Regions from separate parts of the Oligoflexus sp. genome, predicted to be linked through region 2. Evidence: riboswitches for the same ligand, from Rfam matches in the RefSeq annotation. Region 2 holds a riboswitch; the other holds the start of a gene.
The links. A riboswitch is a leader RNA that binds a small molecule or an ion and turns the genes downstream of it on or off. The one in region 2 is predicted to bind cobalamin.
Positions count from the first base shown of each region.

Region 1: linked by a shared signal. The riboswitch ahead of VFO10_RS13510 (CbiX/SirB N-terminal domain-containing protein) and the one ahead of VFO10_RS27565 (CbtB domain-containing protein) in region 2 are both predicted to bind cobalamin.

Region 1 is NZ_DASTAT010000063.1:166,117-175,131, reverse strand. It holds gene VFO10_RS13530 (hybrid sensor histidine kinase/response regulator) at 1-1,416, shown strand, start outside; gene VFO10_RS13525 (VOC family protein) at 1,483-2,373, shown strand; gene VFO10_RS13520 (7TM diverse intracellular signaling domain-containing protein) at 2,370-5,276, opposite strand; gene VFO10_RS13515 (MFS transporter) at 5,432-6,727, opposite strand; cobalamin riboswitch at 7,042-7,231, shown strand; gene VFO10_RS13510 (CbiX/SirB N-terminal domain-containing protein) at 7,354-8,529, shown strand; gene VFO10_RS13505 (DUF3209 family protein) at 8,540-8,914, shown strand; gene VFO10_RS13500 (FAD-binding oxidoreductase) at 8,924-9,015, shown strand, end outside.
Region 2 is NZ_DASTAT010000130.1:30,638-39,652, reverse strand. It holds gene VFO10_RS27585 (response regulator transcription factor) at 1-41, opposite strand, end outside; gene VFO10_RS27580 (hypothetical protein) at 166-675, shown strand; gene VFO10_RS27575 (ATP-binding protein) at 973-2,265, opposite strand; gene VFO10_RS27570 (hypothetical protein) at 2,262-3,317, opposite strand; gene VFO10_RS27565 (CbtB domain-containing protein) at 3,330-3,527, opposite strand; cobalamin riboswitch at 3,631-3,823, opposite strand; tRNA gene VFO10_RS27560 (tRNA-Gly) at 4,216-4,292, opposite strand; tRNA gene VFO10_RS27555 (tRNA-Gly) at 4,317-4,393, opposite strand; gene VFO10_RS27550 (hypothetical protein) at 4,478-5,068, shown strand; gene VFO10_RS27545 (MotA/TolQ/ExbB proton channel family protein) at 5,141-5,767, shown strand; gene VFO10_RS27540 (biopolymer transporter ExbD) at 5,777-6,187, shown strand; gene VFO10_RS27535 (glutamate-cysteine ligase family protein) at 6,348-7,784, shown strand; gene VFO10_RS27530 (NAD-glutamate dehydrogenase domain-containing protein) at 7,851-9,015, shown strand, end outside.

The DNA of each region.
Region 1 (9,015 bases), on a different contig from region 2:
ACCATGCTGCATCACAAGGCGCTGGCGATCGAGGATATCTACGCGGACGCTCGCGTGCCGGCTGATGCCTACCGTCCCACCTTTGTCAAAAGCCTTTTGATTGTACCGATTCGAACCCAGGATCCGATAGGAGCCATTGGTGTCTATTGGGCTCAAAGGCATCGCACGACAGCCGAGGAAGAGGAAGTCCTGTCAGCTTTGGCCGATACTGTGTCCGTGGCGATTCAAAACGTCGAATTGAATAAGGCCCTGGAGCAAAGAGTGCAGGACCTGGAAGACGCCAATCGCATGAAGGATGACTTTCTGATGACGCTGTCGCACGAACTGCGAACGCCTCTGAATGGCATCCTCGGTTGGGCCGAAATTCTGGGCAGCGGTGAGGCCGAGGCTTCGGATTACGAAATCGGCCTGGATACGATAGTCAGGAGTTCAGAAGCGTTGAATCATTTGATTGATGATCTCCTCGATACCTCACGCATGATGACAGGTCGCCTATCCTTTGAAAAAAATCCCCTGAATCCGAAGGATTTTATCGAAGCAGCCATGGAGTCCGTATCCATGGCAGCCACGGCTAAAAAAATTACGATTGATTTCACGGCAGCGCAAGACGTCGGCACCGTGGTCGGGGATGCGGTTCGTCTGCAGCAGGTGGTTTGGAATCTTCTGAACAATGCGATCAAATTCACGCCCGAGGGCGGGAGCGTTCAGGTGACTCTGGAGCGTGCTCACGGCATGGCTCGCATTCGCGTGCGCGACAGCGGCGAGGGCATACATCCGGACATCCTGCCCTTTATTTTCGAGCGCTTTCGCCAGGCCAACAGCACAACGATCCGCAAGCATGGGGGACTTGGTCTCGGGCTTGCGCTGGTTCGGTATCTGGTGGAAGCTCATGGCGGAACCATTGAAGGCAAGAGCGAAGGCGTAGGACGTGGTGCGGCGTTCACTGTGAATCTACCGCTCGCGGCCATCGCTTTGCCGCATGCGTCTGCGCCGATGGAAGAGACTTCCGATCACGATTTGAAACTGGATGCGCTTTCGGGCTGGCGCGTTCTGGTGGTCGATGATGTGGACGATGCCCGCTTCCTTGTGACCTATATCGTCAAAAATCAAGGGGCTGTGGTCGAAGAGGCCTCGGATGCCAGCAATGTTTTAAACCTTATCGAAAAGTTTGAGCCGGATCTTTTGCTCTGTGATCTTTGCATGCCGGGTGAGGATGGCTATTCCCTGATGCAGCGGATCCGAAGTTCAGCGCGTGATCGCAGCATGCGGCTTCCCGCGATCGCCGTCACCGCCTATGCCGATCAAAAAAGCCAGGATCATGCCCGCGCCTCGGGTTTTGATGGGGTTGTATCGAAGCCGCTTCTGCCCAGGAAATTTGTAAGGACCATCCTTGATATTTGTGGGGATGCCACTTAAGAAGAGGTCAGGGTCCGAAAGAGTGCTAGGATGAGCGCATCATCACTTTTATGGAGGCCCTGCAGCATGAAAAAAATCATTCCCCATATCTGGTTTGAAACGCAGGCTCGCGACGCCGCATCATGGTATACGGGTATATTCAAGGATTCCCGTATCCTTTTTGAAACGTCCCTTGCCGGAACCCCCTCCGGCACGGTCCAGGTGATCAGTCTTCAGCTCATGGGTCAGGAATTTCAGTTCCTGAATGCCGGGCCTCTGTTCGATCGCAATCCTTCCTTCTCCTATATGATCGCCTGCTCCACGGCGGCCGAGGTGGATCATCTCTGGAAAAAACTCATAGTCGGTGGCCAGGCCTTGATGCCGCTCGATACCTATCCGTTCAGCGAACGCTTCGGCTGGGTTTTGGATCAATACGGCCTTTCCTGGCAGATCATGCATGATGGTGGTCGCAAGGTTCAGGCTTTGACTCCGGCTCTGCTCTTTACGCAAAAAGCTGCGGGGCATGCCGAGGAATCGATGCAGGACCTGATCAAGCTCGTGGGTGATGGCGAGGTTTTGCCGGGCCATTTGCAAAGACACCCGGCGGGCGGTCCCGATCGCGAAGGCACGCTGCAGTATGCGCGCTTTCGTTTGGGCCAGCAGGAATTCGTGTTCATGGACAGCGCGATCGGCCATGCCTTTACCTTCAATGAAATGCAGTCGCTCATGATTTATGTGGAATCCCAGGCGGAAATCGAACGCTACTCCAATGCCCTGTCCCGGGTGCCTGAGGCCGAGCAGTGCGGTTGGGTGAAGGACGCCTACGGAATTTCCTGGCAGATCGTGCCGACCCGCATGGATGAGATGATGGCCAAGGGTTCGCCGGAAGAAATCCAAAGGCTGGTGCAGGCGTTCCTGCCGATGAAGCGAATGAATATCGCGGCATTGGAGAAGGCCTTCGCCGGGCGCGAGCGCTAGGCGACCTGCGTGGTCGGAGTGACGAGCGTCGGTGCATCTATCCTTTGAAATCTGTTCTCGGGCAAAATCATTACAAAATGCGCGGGAACCGATTTCAAAACAGTGCTGTTGGGTTCGTCGACGCGCACCGCAAAGGTCCCGTTGATGTCCTCGATGAAGCTGCGGACCGCATCCATCCCCATGCCCCGGCCCGAGATATCGTTGACGCGCTCAGAGGTGGAAAAACCCGGCCGCAGTATAAGGTCGACCAGATGCTGATGGGTGACCTCCTGATCAGGCTGCAGCAGACCTTTGGCGATCCCCTTGTCGCGAATCCTTTTGAGGTCCATGCCGCTGCCATCATCCGTATAATCAATCCGCAGCTGATCATGGAAAGGACTCAGCCTGATCGTGATATGACCCTCGGGTGATTTGCCGCGCGCCGTGCGCTGCTCGGTGGACTCCAGGCCATGATCAATGGAATTGCGCAGAAGATGGGTGAAGACGTTATTGATCGTCTCATGGACTTCCCGGTTGATGGAAAAATCCTGATCGAAAAATTCCGTCCTGGGCGGCAGCTTGTTCAGCGAACGGGCCAGATGAGCGAGTCCTTCGACCTGAGCCTCCAGCACCTTATGCAAGGGCGTATAAGCGACCTTATAGAAAAGGGTGCGGATCTTTTCAAAGCGGGATTGATCATCCGCCTGCAGCGCCTGAAAATCAATCTCGCGGATGCTGCGCAGGTTTTCCTCGAACTGGCGCTTGTCGATCAGGATGTAATGATGATCCTGATTGCTGCCGCGACCGAGTTTATGGCGATGGATTTCCACCATTCTGCGCACAAGGCTCAGAATTCCATCCAGATCCTTGAGCAGGAGTGGAATCCTTACCGGCTCCCCGGCTTTCAAAGCCTTGTAGCGATTTTCAGCAGTGTGAACAAGGTCTGTGATCTGCCGCATCTGATAGCTGCGCATCATGCCCTTGACCGTATGCAGATTCCGATAGAGTCGATCGACCGAACCCGCATCGAGCTGATCCAGCCGGACAAGGATATCGCGGTTGGCCTCGGTCAATCGCTCGGTGGCCGTCATCAGACCTTCGAAGCGTTCCTTCGGAACATTGATGATGTCGGCGATCAGTTTCAACTCGGCCGCCTGATCCTCGGCTTCCAGACGCAGGCGTTTGATTTCCGTCACATCCCGGATCACGAGCAGAAGCTTTTCGATGCGTGATCCCGCCATGACCGGACTCCAGTCCAGTTCGAAAATCTGCGTGCCCTGGGGTCCATGACGCTGGATTTCCGTTGGCAGCGCGCTTTGGTTCAATTCAAAGGCGACGCTGTCCTCGCCCACGATCATGCTCAGAGCGTTGCGCAGCTGATCCAGCTGATCCTCGCTGATATCAAAGCCCACAAAGCAGGCGTCGAGGACGTTCATGCCTTCCGTTTTGCGGACGCCGATCATGGTTTCGAGATAAAGGGAATGTTCCTTCGCAAGTTCACCGCTCGGCGACTTCACGGCCATGATACCCTGCCGGATGTTATTCAGTATGGAAACGATATCACGGGTTTTTTCTTCGACCTTCTGCTCCAGGGTTTCGGCATAGTCGGTAAGACTCAGGTTCAGGGATTGGATTTCGCTTTGCTGCTGCAGCAGCGCGGCATTCTTGGTCTTGAGTTCGCGGCCCATCACCATGGTGCGTTCGAAGGTCAGGGCGAAGCGGCGGCCGACCACCAGGGACTGCGTGAAGATGAAAAGAACGAGGCTGTAATGCCCCAGATACATGAAATTATAGGCAGTGGTAGCGACCAGAAAATCATTGGTGTGACCGGCGAATATGATCGCGATGCCCAGGATACCCAGGACAGCTCCTTCCTCCCGAGCCCGTGCCGCTTTGAGACTGACGACGCAAACAGCAAGGAAAAGGATGAGCAGCACGATTGTGTAAGGGACCCAATGACTCTGCGCACGAACAATGGATGTAAAAAGAGCGTGAGTCGCCATGGTTCCGATCATCAAGATCGCGAGGAGAGGAAAAAAGGCAGGGACCTGTTTCGGATACGTATATCGAAGAAAAAGCGATAGGAAGAGGCCACAGGTCAGAGGCGCGAAGGCCAAACCCAAGAGATTCGATTCATAAAGAGACAAGCTGGGCTCAAAAATTCGATAGAGATAGCCATCGGTGGAAAGATAACGCCAGGCGAAAGAAAGACTCAGACCGAAGAGATAGAGCGGTCCCTTTTCGGAGGGCCTTTGAATGAAGAGGGCCAGATTGAAAAGAGCGATCAGCGCGAACAGTCCAAGAACGAAGGATTCTTCATAGACGTGAAGCTGAGCCCTTTTATTCAGGGCATGCTGCGGTCCCAATTCCAAGGGATGCAGTATGCGGTACGAGGGCATCGGCCCCTGAAAATAGGGATAGGCATTGGTCTGAATCAAAAGTATGCCGCTGCCAGTGACGGGAGGCAGCTGAATCGCATTGCTGCCTGTGAAGATATGCACCCGCTCTTTCGGATCACGGCTCACCTTGCCGAGCTGGCCCAAATCATACTGGATGCCGCTGGCTTCATGAAAGAAGAGGAAGCGATGGCTGCGAACGCCCATGTTCTCGATCCAAAGACTGACGGGCTGCTCCAGGCGAAGGCCTTGAATGCGAAGCACATAGGTGCGTTGATAGCGAATGGAATCGCGAGGCGCATCAAAACTCTCGGGGGTGGGAACAGGGGCCGGTGTCAGGGCATGGGCCGAGAGTTGATGGCCCTCCACGAGTTCATCTTCCACGCTCATCCAGGTACCGTTCAGAGAAATTCTGCTCGCGCCGTCCCATGCGGATAGATCGATCGCTCCATTCTGAACCTCAAGCGCTTCCAGCCTTGGGGCTGTCCAGCACAGGGCCATATATAGAAGTGCAAGGTAAGGACGCATGGCAAAAACCTCCCGCGACTTTCCCTCTAACGGCGGCTGCGGGATGGAATGGAGCATGCTCACAGCAGGAATATGCGGACAGCCGCTAACCATTCGTTCGGACTAGGGATTCTGCATGCATTCTTACAATAAAGGAAAACCCCCAGTCCGCTTTTTTACACAGCGAGCGCGCCTTCGGGAACAGGGGCCGGAGCTTTTTGCCGAACGAGAAGCGCAAGGCCAGCCATCAAAGTCGTGGCGATCCCGAGATAAAGGAGTGCAGTCGGCCACGCGAGGGCGCCACCGAATAAAAGTCCGGTGAGGATCGCGCCGACATTTCCGCCGGCTCCCACAATTCCAGCGACCGGACCGAGGGCTTTATTCTGGATAAAAGGAACAACAGCGTAGGTTGCTCCGCAGGCCATCTGACAAAAAAGGCTGAAAACCAGCATAAGTCCGATCGCGGATGAAAGCGTCTGCATCTGAGCAAAGCCGATGAGCGATATGCCTTCACCAAGGATGACGAGGGACAGCCAGGAGACCCGTCCGTTCAGGCCGATTTTCCGCCCAAAGACATCCCCCAGATAACCGCCCAGCGCGCGTGAAAAAATATTCATCATGCCAAAGGACGCGGCAGCAAATCCGGCCGTTTTCATATCGAGTTGAAAGTAGTCGATGAAGTAGAGAGCCGCGATATTATCAATGGTCAATTCCAAGCCAAAGCAAAGGCCATACATCATGGCCAGGATCCAGACCCGATAATCCTTCAGCGCCAGGGAAAAATTCTGCGAGGTTTTTTGAGGCGGGGGAAGGCGACCCGCGCGACGCAGATCGATCAGGTCACCTTCAGGAGTATCCTGGGTGAAACGATAGTAGAGGAAACCCATAACAAGGCAGAGGATGCCCACCAGGATCATGGAGAGACGCCAGGAACTGGACTGCGAAAAACCGAGGCTCAGGATGCCGGCGAAAATCAGGGGCATGGCGAGGTGCGTGGCTCCACCGCCCATGTTGCCCCAGCCGGCAGTGATAGCGTTTGCGGTTCCGACGATGCGCGGGCTGAACATCTGGGTCGTATGATACTGGCTGATGACGAACGAAGCCCCGATGGCGCCGATCGCCACCCTTGCGATCAGGAACGATTCATAACTATGAGTGAAGGCGATGCCGATCACAGGAATCGCCGAGGCGATAAGAAGAGCCGCATACATCCGTCTGGGGCCGATGCGTTCCAAAAGCCCGCCGATCACGAGGCGAAAGATGATGGTGATGGCCACCGATCCTGTGATGATATGCCCGATCTGACTCTTGGTGAGAGACAGTTCCTCACGGATCACGCCCATCAGCGCCGCGCTGCCGAACCACGCGAAAAAGCATAAGAAGAAGGCCATCCAACTCATATGGAAGGCCCGCATCGGCGCCGAACGAAAGTTCCAGAAGGTAATGGAATCAGCCTGACCGTGAGACAACATACTCGCTCCTCTTTGCATTGGATGTGAGGGACATGCTGCTTAGAAAACGGGATTTGAGGCTTTCAATCCAGTCCTTCCGTGATCCATGTGCTCAGGTTTTGCGCTTCCTTCCGGTATGAAAATTCCCTGCTCCTACCACAAGGTTGCAGGAACGAAATGCCTATGCAAAGACAACGGCTGCTTGTTTTCTTTATTCAACTCCCCTAGGAATACCAACCAGCAACCCTCGGGGGTGAGTCGAACCGAGCTGAATGATTTTTGCGGAGGAGAAAGGAATTGACAAGAATGAAGGCCGGTGAAATAAACGCCATGCGTATAGTCGCATAGCTTTGGGTTTCCGCAAGGAAGAGAAGGGAAGACGGTGAAAGACCGTCGCGGTCCCGCCACTGTAAGTCGTTAGACGCCACCAATGCCACTCAGTTGACTGGGGAAGGAGGGGGCGGCGCCGGAGTAACTGCCGGCTTCACGACAAGCCAGGAAACCTGCCCAAAGTGCACAAATTCAAAACGTCCTCGGGGTCTGGGAGGTTTTGGCAGGAGCTTGTTCGACAAGCGCGATCTTGCCTTATCTATCATACAGAAGCAGTGGAACGGACAGCCTGATTTCGGGACTGGGGAGCTGTGGTTATGAGCTTTGCGACCGTGATTGTTGGACACGGAAGTCGCGATGCTGAAGCCGAAGCCGCCTTTTTGCAGTGGATGGATCTTTACAGGTCGCGACATCCAGGGCGGAGCTTTGCGCACGCATTTTTGGAATTGAGCCCACCTTTCATCGGTGAGGTTCTGCGCGAGCAGGCCGCACAGAATGATGACATCGTGGTGGTCCCTCTGAGTCTTCTGCCTGCTGCTCATGTGAAGAATGATATACCGCTGGCCATCACAAGTTTGCGTCAGGAATTTCCGCAGCATCGACTGACCGTCACGCCCGCGCTGGGTCTGCATGCGGCTCTGGTTCAGGCCCTGCAGCAGCAAATCGAGTGCTGCGCGGGATTCGATCCCAAGGAATGGACGCTGCTGGTGGTGGGGCGTGGCGCCAGTGATCCCGATGCGAACAGCCAGCTTTATCAGATCGCTCGCGTGCTGGCGGAAAGCGCCGGCATGCGTCAGCTGGAAATAGCCTTCGTCGGCATCACCTGGCCGCGCTTGGATGAAGTCCTGCAGCGCCTCGCCCGTTTGAAACCCAAGGGTATTTTGATGGTACCCTATCTCCTTTTTCCCGGAGTCCTGGCGACGCGCATCGGCCAGATGTTCGATACCTTCGTCGCTCAGCATCCCTGGATCCGCGGCGAACGCGTGGGGCCTTTGGGAGTGACCACAGCCCTTTGCGAAGCGGTCGAGGATAGAATCGCCGATGCCCGCGGCACGCCGCGCTATGCTTTGCCCTGCGTCAGCTGTCAGTATCGGGTTCCGCTCGGGGCTCTGCAGGAACAGGTGGGCGGCATGAAAAGCCTTCTGTGGAGCGTTCGGCATCAGGCCACGCATCAGCAGGGCAAGCCGCATCAGCATGCGCATGCGCCCCTGAAAAAACATGTGCTGGTCTGCACCAATCACGATTGCAATAACAAAGGATCAACGGTCATCGCCGAAACCATGCAGCGCGAACTGCGAAAACTTTCTTTGCATCGCGAATACCGCGTGACGCGTACGAGCTGCCTCGGACGCTGCGGTGAAGGCCCCACGGTTGCGGTTTATCCCGATGGGATCTGGTATCGCAATTTTCAAAAAGAGGATGTGCCGGCTTTGGTCGCGCAGCATCTGCAAAAGGATCAGCTGCTCAGTGAGCGGATTGATTCCATTCTATAAGGAGTATTCCATGGCTTGTCACGAAATTGCGGCTTTACGTCTGGGAATGATGCGTATTCTGGGAGTGCAGGATCCGGCTCTGATCGAGCATGAACTGGCGGAACTCGGCGAAGCTGGGGAAAAACCAGGGCCTCTTAAGATGCTGAGCCAGGCCAATGACCTCAGAACTTTGGGTTACGCCTTTGAACTGGCGCGGACCGATCTGGAAGATCGTTTGAGTCAGATGAAAAGCGACGATCCCGAGCGCGCTTATGTGCAGACGCTGGCTGTGCTGAATAAAAAAATAGAAAGCGATCTTTCGAACCTTTATCACTATACCTCACAGTTCTTTGAAGATCTGGAGCAGGTGCATGATCACATGCACGTCATTTACCCAGCGGACTGAGGAGCGATCATGGCAGAAATGAGACAAGCGAAGGTTCTCGCGAAGGTGGCAGCGGCCGAACATGGTGCGATTCTGGCCTTTGAATTGGACGGGCATCCCGA
Region 2 (9,015 bases):
GCCGCGATGAAGAGAGAATCTTTTCCAACTTTTTCTGTCATAGGGCCATAGCCTCAGTGTGTCGCATAACTCGTGAATATAACTGCCAAGATAAGTGTAAGCCTTTGGTCCTAGATACGAAACAAAAAATAGGGACGATGATGAAACTCAAAGGAGGACATCATTATGTTCAACGGAGCCCAATTACATCTGATCGTCAATCATCTTCCCATCATCGGTTTTGTCCTATTCGTACCTATCATACTTATGGCCAGCTTCACGCGAAGGTCCGACTATAAACGCCTCGCCCTCCTGGCTGCTATGTTTTTAGGTTTGCTCGCGCTCCCAGCTTTTTGGACCGGCGAGCCGGCCGAAGATACTCTGGAACGACAGGCAGGAATTTCTGAGAATCTGATCGAGCAGCATGAAGAGTCGGCGGAGCTGGCTTTGGTCGCCGCGCTGGCCACGTCAGGTCTGGCGGCTTTGGGCTGGCTCGTGAGCAGAAAAAAAGAAGCCTGGCTGGTACCCGCCACACGAGGGACTGCGATGGCGGTTATTCTGACGACAGGTCTGATGGCCTGGGTGGGACATGAAGGCGGCAAAATCAGGCATCCTGAAATAACAAACACGACGCCGAGCCTTTCCACGCAGGATCAGAATGTCAGCATTCAGAACAAAAATGATGATGACGACTGAGTAATTCCGACAAGCAGTCTCAACAGTAAATTTACGCAGCCTTTAAAAATTGCACATTTTTTTACCCATGAGCCCCTCGCATTCGTAGAAAAAAAAGTTCCAACTGATAAGTTAGGGAGACAAATGCGAAGGGGCTTTCTATGAACGGGGATGACCACCTCCGATCTCTCAAGAAATTTTCAGCTATTTCACTGGTTTTAATGCTGGGCCTTGTTTTTCACACGCTGTGTTGGTCGAGTCTTTTCAAGCGGAATGCTGTGATCGAACGTCCTGTCGCGGGACTGACTTGTCCCTGTGTTATTGATCAGCGTTTTGAAATGACGCAAGCGTCGACGGCTGGGTCACAGAAAAGTTGTGCGCCCGACGCGCAGGAAGCTCTGGTTTCAACCCACTGAAAGAAGCGTCCCCGATGCGCTGCATGGTTTGCTGCTCTTCAATGGATGCAGCATAAGACTGGGCTTTTCGCACATGCGATGCATGAACCCAGGCCTCGCCTTCCTCGACGGCCAAATCTCCGGCTATGCGCACGAGTCCACCCAATTCCCGCAAACGTGTTGTCAGCTGGCCTTTCGTGGCGGCTCGCCGGCGGGCTTCTGCGACAATTTCCGTCAGGGCCTCGGGCGTGAAGGGAGGAATGCGGCCGTCCTTTCGGACTTCCTGAGCCACGAAGCGTTCCAGATCACGCCGATGTTCAGGCGTGTCGGCCATGGTGCTGGCGGTCAGGACTTCAAAGCCGTAGCCCAGAATACGGGAACGCAAGGCCGGTATGATGTTTTTCAGACAGTCCCCATTGCCTGCTGCGACCAGAACAAAGTTGCAGGGAACCGGCTCACTGCGGATAAGTGTGCCGCTCGATCCGCTTTGACGTCCGGTGATGGGCAAGGCCCTATCCTGAATGGCCGTGAGCAAAAGTTTCTGAGCATCGACCGGCAGGTTTCCGATTTCATCTATATAGAGCACGCCGCCATGCGCCCGATGCACAGCGCCGGGTTCGACCAGCACATGCGGAGGGCTTTCCCCGCCACCGGATTGATAGGGATCATGCCGCACGTCACCAAAGAGCGCACCTTCACGACTGGCCGTGGCATCAATGAAGGGGGCGTGACCAGCCGGACGATCGACCAGGATTTTCGCGCTGCGGAGGGGCGGGTGTGGTGCTGGAATTTTTCTTTGCCGCCAAAGCCAGGCGAGAGCGAAGAGGCCCGCAAGAGCAAAACCATAAGACTGATCACGGACGATGAGCCAACCGCAGACGAGGATGATGCCCAGCGCTGCGAGAGCCAAAAGATAATTGTGGCTGAAGTGCTCGCGCTTTTCCTGGAGCCGCGTTTTATTCCAGGCGCTTTCTATTTCTGAACGCGGCCGACAGATGACGTGCGGACAGGATGGATCGCTGGAATTCGGCATGCTGGCCACGCAGTAGGCGTCGACTGGCGGCAGCAGTTCGGCCATGGAACGGCCAAGGAGACTCTTGCCGGTGCCGGGTTCACCGATCAAAAGAACGAAGCGCCTTTGTTTCGCGGCGAGTCGTACCACGGCAACAGCATGGTCCTGGCCGATGACCTGATCTATGAGCCGCTCATCTTTCACGTGAGCCTGCCCTTCTGCTGAGGAAAGTAACGTCCAAGGAGCAGGCCCAGGACAAGTGCGAGCGCGGTGATGGCCATGAGAAGACCGAAGGATTTGATCACGGAACGCAAAGGAGGTTCGACTCCGGTGACGTCCACATCGCGTTCTATTCTTATAAGGTGGCCTGGGTTCTCTTCCATGAGCGGTTTCGCAGTCAACGACACGCGGTGCGGTGAACCATCGAAGAACTGACCCTCCCAGTGAAGTAGGCCATCAGGAGCGGAGACATCGCTGGAGAAAACAACGTGATCATGTTCCAGCTGCTTCACTTCCATATGAAAAAGAGCCGCCTGCAGCTCGCCCTCGGCATTCTGATAACGGGCGATGATCTCGCTGAGTTCACCGACGCGCGGCTCTGGAGTCACGACATCCATCTCCAGACGATAGCCTTCTTTGCTTTTGACTTCAGCTGGTGGCGGTGCCGCGATTTTTTTATGCTCATGGGAGCCGTGGGCCTTCAAAGTTTGAGAGGGCAAAACGATGAAGAGAAGAAGCGCGGCTGATGCTGCACTGCGACCCAGGACGAATCCGCTCAGTCCGCCGACCGTGACGAGGATGGCGATCAGCATGGCGAGATTGGTCTTTCGCTCCGGGCTTTCCTGAATGGTGGTCTGCCAGCTTTTTTGCGTCGGCGCGAAACTCATATCCCCGGGCAAGGGTTCCACGCTTGCGGTCAGGGTATAAGTTCCACGAATCGGTGGCACGAATTGAAAGGAATGCATGGCGCCGCGCACATGAATGTCCTGATTCAGGAGCGAGGAGCCTTCGACCACAGGAAAATCCGTTGATCCAATCCAGGGTGTGGACGGCGCCTTCAAATGAATTTTAAGACGCGCGCTCGAAACGGGATGGCCATCGCGGGCATGAATCAAAACACGAAACCCGAGAGTATCTGTGCGGGGATGCACCGTACCGGGATCCTGATAGGTTTCGAGCTGCAGAAGGGCGGGTTCCGCGGATTCTGCAAGCATAGGGACGAGAAGAAGCAGAGTGCTGAGCAGGAATGGTAACACGAAGTCCGCCTTTCAATGACAGGGGATCAGCATGAGGCTGTGACGCAGATCATGGAAATAATCATGAACCATCGGAGTTGTGGTGAAGAACATCGTGTAGAGCACGACACCGATGATCGCGAGCGTGATGAACGCTTTTTGAGCGACGTTCATTTTCAGATGACGGGTGATGCGCAGATGACGTCTGGCTTGCGTGTAAATGGTCGGCACGGACTTCCTCCCTGAAGTGGGGAGGTCACGGCAAACCCGGGGTATGGAAGGATAACGGCGCACGCACCGCTGCACTTCAACATTCCCAATGACCCGGGGATTGTCGAACCTCATGGCGCAGGCAGGTCTTCTGGCTTGTGGGTCTCTGGCGTCGTGACCAGGTCCTGATCCCCTTCCCCGATGCGATCGAGTGGTTTTGGATCAGGCGCTCCCAACTTACAGCGGCGGGTCCGCGTCGGATTTTCACCGACTTCCCTTTTGATTCCTGGAGGAAACCTTGCGCATTGCGTGGCTTTTAAAGCACCCGGCCCTGCGGGTGTCAACCCTAAAGAAGTTTAAGGCCTATGCAGAATTTTTATCAGATTTACCAAATTGCTGGAGTTAAGGGGCTGTAGTGACTGGAAATCTGGTAGGCCTAGCAGGTGCAGGATTTCATAGGGAATAGTCGGACTGGGGGCTGTGCCTTCTGCTATGTCTTTTTGGAATGGCGTTTGCAGTAGAGGAGTAAAAGGTAAGCATGTACCCAATCCTTTGCCTGCAGAGTCCGCGGATTTCGATCCGCGGATTTTTTTTTCGGAGGCCCTTGAGCCATGGGATTGGCAAAGGGATTGCGACGACTGCAGCTTTTGCCCGCGTCTGTTTTATGGATTCACGATAGAGTGGAGTATGGAATACTTGAAGAAGATGATGGAGCGGGTGAAGGGACTCGAACCCTCGACCTGCGCGATGGCAACGCGCCGCTCTAGCCAACTGAGCTACACCCGCTTGGGAAACCTCGACTGTGAATTTTGGAGCGGGTGAAGGGACTCGAACCCTCGACCTGCGCGATGGCAACGCGCCGCTCTAGCCAACTGAGCTACACCCGCTTTCACATTCTTTGAGAGATTTTTAAAGTCTCTCGAGGTGAGGTGTTTGTTTACGGAACCTTGCGTTTCTTGTCAAGGAATGTTGTGAGAAATTTTCAGGAAATTTTGCAAACCCTGAAGCCCCTGATCAGCTGGCGCAGTTGGTGGCCAGGGGAAAAATACACCGGGGGCGGCTCGCAAAAGCCCAAGGCTCAAGAATTTCGTGCGCCTGAGAAACGCCATCGCCTGACCCTTGCCCGTCCCGAACGCCGTAGCTTAACAGAGTGGCGTCCGGTCAGCGATAGCCGGCAGGTCCGGGACGCATTCACCCAATTCCGCGATCTTATGTACGCATGCAACCGGCGAACAAAGCATGAGGCCGGTGCCACACCGAAGGCTCTTTGGGAAAGCGGCAAACTGGCTGGTGATCGGGCCTACTTTTTTCTGCAGCCCTGGAACGATCGCGGTTATCTTTTTGAAGAAACCCCGCGCGGCTGGGTGGTCGCGCGTGCGGAAAAAATAGCGGCCCAATCGCAATTCATGCGGGATCGACTGGCCTGGGATCACGTGATCCTGCACGAAGCGACTGATCGACCCGGTCTTCTGCGGGTCAGTTCTGAACAAATGGGCGAGGGGATCGTCAGTCTCCGTCTTTACGAAGACTTTATGTCCCAGGCCTTTCGATCAGAAGCTTGATGACACCATTGATGGACCTATGCCATATCTTGAAGAGAACAGGGTTCTCTCAGCGAAAGGAGTAGCAGTAAGATGCAATTTAACATCGTGGACAAGTTGCTGGCGATCGTTTCCCTAGGCAGCGCGTGGGTGCTGTGGCTCCTCCTGGCTCTCAGCGTGATCTCGCTGGGCGTCATCGTCGAGCGTCTGATTTATTACGCCCGCATCCGTCTCGATTTCGTGAGCTTCTCGCGCGAGGTTACCCGGCGTTTGATCGACAACGACATCGACGGCATCAAAGGCGTGTGCAGCACGAGCCAGTCCATCGAATCGCAAACCATCCTCAAGGGCCTTGAATACAAGGACCGCGGCGTGGAAGCCATGGACCAGAGCATGACCGGCTTTCTCTTCGGCGAGAAACAAAAGCTCGACCACGGCCTTGTGATCCTCGGCACCCTCGGTTCCAACGCCCCCTTTATCGGTCTCTTCGGTACCGTTATCGGGATCATCCAGGCCTTCAGCGATCTGTCGACCAACCCCGCAGGCGGTCCCTCGGTGGTCATGGCCGGTATTTCCGAGGCTCTGATCGCGACCGCCGTCGGCCTGATCGTGGCGATCCCGGCCGTCATCGCGTTCAACGGTTTCCAGCGCGTCGTGCGCCGCAAGTTATCCAACGCCGAAGCGATGAAGGGTCTTGTCATCGCTCACTTCTCAAAATAAGGAAATGCCATGGCTGGCAGCGTAGGAAATGATGAAGAAGGTATTAACGATATCAACGTAACGCCCCTTGTGGACGTGATGCTCGTGCTCCTGATCATCTTCATGGTCACCGCCAACTATATCACGAATCAGTCCATCAACCTTGAGCTGCCCAAGGCCGCGACGGGTCAGGACACCGGCGCGACCAACCTCGGTTTCAGCATCGATAAGGACTCCAAACTTTTTCTGGATGGCAAGCCGATCAGCTATGAAGAGCTGCCTCAGGTGATCGCCGAACGCAAGAAAGCCAAGCCCGACGTGCAGGCGCTGATTTCCGCTGACGTGAAAACGCCCCATGGCGATGTCGTCAAGCTGATCGACGCCGTGCGACGCTATGGGATTTTGAATTTTGCGATCAATGTGGAAGTGGAAGCCCAGTAAGAGCTTTTAACTGAGCGAAAAAGCGCCACGGACCGGGTTCCGGCGGCGCTTTTCTTACAAAAGGCGACCCCGTGGGAGCGGACACTTGTGCAGTTTGGTGCTGCCAGGGTATAACCGGGCCTACGAAGGTGGACAGGTTATACTGAAAAAGAGGTCAAGCATGGCGGATCAGAAGCAGGAAACCTTGAGTGCCGAGGCCTGCTACGAATACGTGTACCACAAAGTCTTTCCGCTACGCCCCGCGGACTACTGCACCAAATATCCAAAGTGGCCAGGGCTGGTCGGTCTTGAAGTTGAGATGCTGCCGCTCTGGACGAAGTCCATGGATGAGAAGAAACCCGCGACGGTGCCTCTCTTCGACCAGGGTGGACTGGTTCCGGCACTGGAAAGCATGAAGGCTCAGCAGTCAGTCTGGCGATATAATTACCAGCCCGATGATCCCACGCATCTTCTGACGATCAGTCTGGACGACTCGGATATGATCAGCTTCGAGCCGGGCGGTCAGCTGGAATTTTCCACGCGACCCTATCCGTGCCTGTCGGAAGCGATTCAAAGGATGCAGAGCATTCAGGGCATTCTGGATACCGCCCTGGCCGAAAAAGGCGTGAGCATCGTTCAGGTCGGCATGAATCCCTGGCTGACTGTGGACGAAATCGGACTGCAGATGACCAAGCCTCGTTATCGCGCGATGGATGCCTTCTTCACCAATCAAAATGAATTCGGTCGGCGCATGATGCGGCAGACCTGTACGATTCAGGTCAACCTGGATTTTGGCGGCAACGATGAGGTGCTCGCCAAGCGTTATCTTCTGTCGAACCTCCTCGCGCCTTTTGCAACGGCGATGTTCGCGAATTCGCCCTTCATGGATGGCAAGGTCAACGGCTATCTGAGCAATCGCGCGCGCACCTGGCAGCATATGGATGATTCGCGGACCGGCTTTCCCTATCTGGAAGGCGTCGTGAAGTCCATGGATCGCAAGGCCTGCGTTCAAACCTATTATGATTTCATCATGAATGGTCGCGTGGTCTTCGCTGAACCCCTCCAGTATCGCGTGATGGATGGCCGCTTCCGTTTCAAGGATTGGGTCGAGCATGGCATCGACGGCGTGAAACCCACGCTGAAGGATCTGCAGACGCATCTTTCGCTGCAGTTCCCCGAAGTCAGGGCCCGCGGTTTCATGGAGCTGCGTTCGCTCGATTGCCAGACCAGGTTCTGGCAGGTGGCGCCGGCGGCATTCTATGTGGCTATGCTTTATAACGATGCGGCGCTGCATGCCGGACTTGATCTGCTCCTGCCTTTGCGCGGCCGACTGATCGAATACTGGCAGCATTCCACCAAGGGGCTGCAAAATCCCGAGATGGCTCAGCTAGCCCAGAAAATCATGCGGATTGCGCGTGATGCCTTTGGCGGTCTGCCGCCCTGTTTCCAAGGGGCTGATACGTCGCGTATATTTGAAGCTTACTTGGAATATTACACCGATCGAATGCGGACACCGGCCGATGATCTGCTCGACATCCACGCCCGCGAAGGGGGACTGTCGGGATCGAGTTTCGTTCGTTTGAATGACCAGTGGCAGAGCTTTCTTGATAGCAAATGAAGGATGACGGCGTTCGAATAAGGGGGCGCCGCCTGAAAATAATGGCGAATATTAGGACCCGTTAACATGAAGACATCCACTACAGAAAAAGTGAAGAAGCGACACGACGGTGAGTTGAGTCTCGATTTCCAGGACAGCGTGGAATCCCCTTCGTATGCGAGGGAGATGTCCGGCGAGCAGCTGGAACATTATATCGAGGACATCGCGGAAACCGTGCGCATTGGTCTGGATCACAGCATTTCGATCCTGACCCCATGGTTTTTCAATGCCATGCCACCGATTTATTATCAGACCACGCCGCGGCAGGAAAAGGTTCGTCACCTTTCGGCGATCATCACGGGCCACGTCTTTGAAACGAAGCAGACGGTGGAACTCTGGGACCGTGATCGTTCCAAGGTGACCTATATCGGGCCAGGCGGCGATCGGAAAATTCTGATCGACATGGCGACCCGCATCAAAGGCAACGACCTGAAGATGGGTGCGGTTTATTTCTCGCGCGATAAGCTTCTCTTCCTTTCGACCTTTATCTGCTCGAAGCACAAGGCGCTGGATCGCGGCAATAAGCATATTGCCGACAAGATCGAATATTCCCGGCAGATGATGCAGGAAGAATACGGCGCGGAAAAGGACGTGAATCGTTACCTCGAAGGGCTCGATAACGATCTGGTGACCTATGCGACCACGGCCCGTCTGTCCTTGACCTATCGCATGGTCAAGCACATGATCGAGCATCAGGGTGCGCACACCATCCTCGATACGATCGATAACTCGACCAGCGCGCGTCTGACCCTGGGTTTCAAAAACATCTCGCCCGCGAACATGCTGGAGCCGGTGCTGAATCTGATTCACCGCTATGACTTCAACGTCGGTCGCGCGTTCCTTGCCAAATTTGAGGAAGGCTACCCGGAGTCCATCACGGTCATGCACCTGATTCTTTCGCATGGCTCGGGTGAGAAGGTCACCTCGGAAATGGTGCCCATGATCCAGCTGACCAAGGCTCTTCGGACCCTGGGCTGGGTGGATTACGATGACTTCAGCAAGTTCAGCGAGAGTCCTTTTGAATTCTCGATCAACGCCACCAACCTGATTCGCTCCTGGGCCAACTGGTGCCATATCTTCCTGAGCAAGCAGAACCCTTACGCCTTCAGTCTTTATAAGATCAACAACACCTTCTTCCAGCACCGTGAATTGCTCACGACGCTGGTGAAGATGTTCCGCACCAAGTTCGATC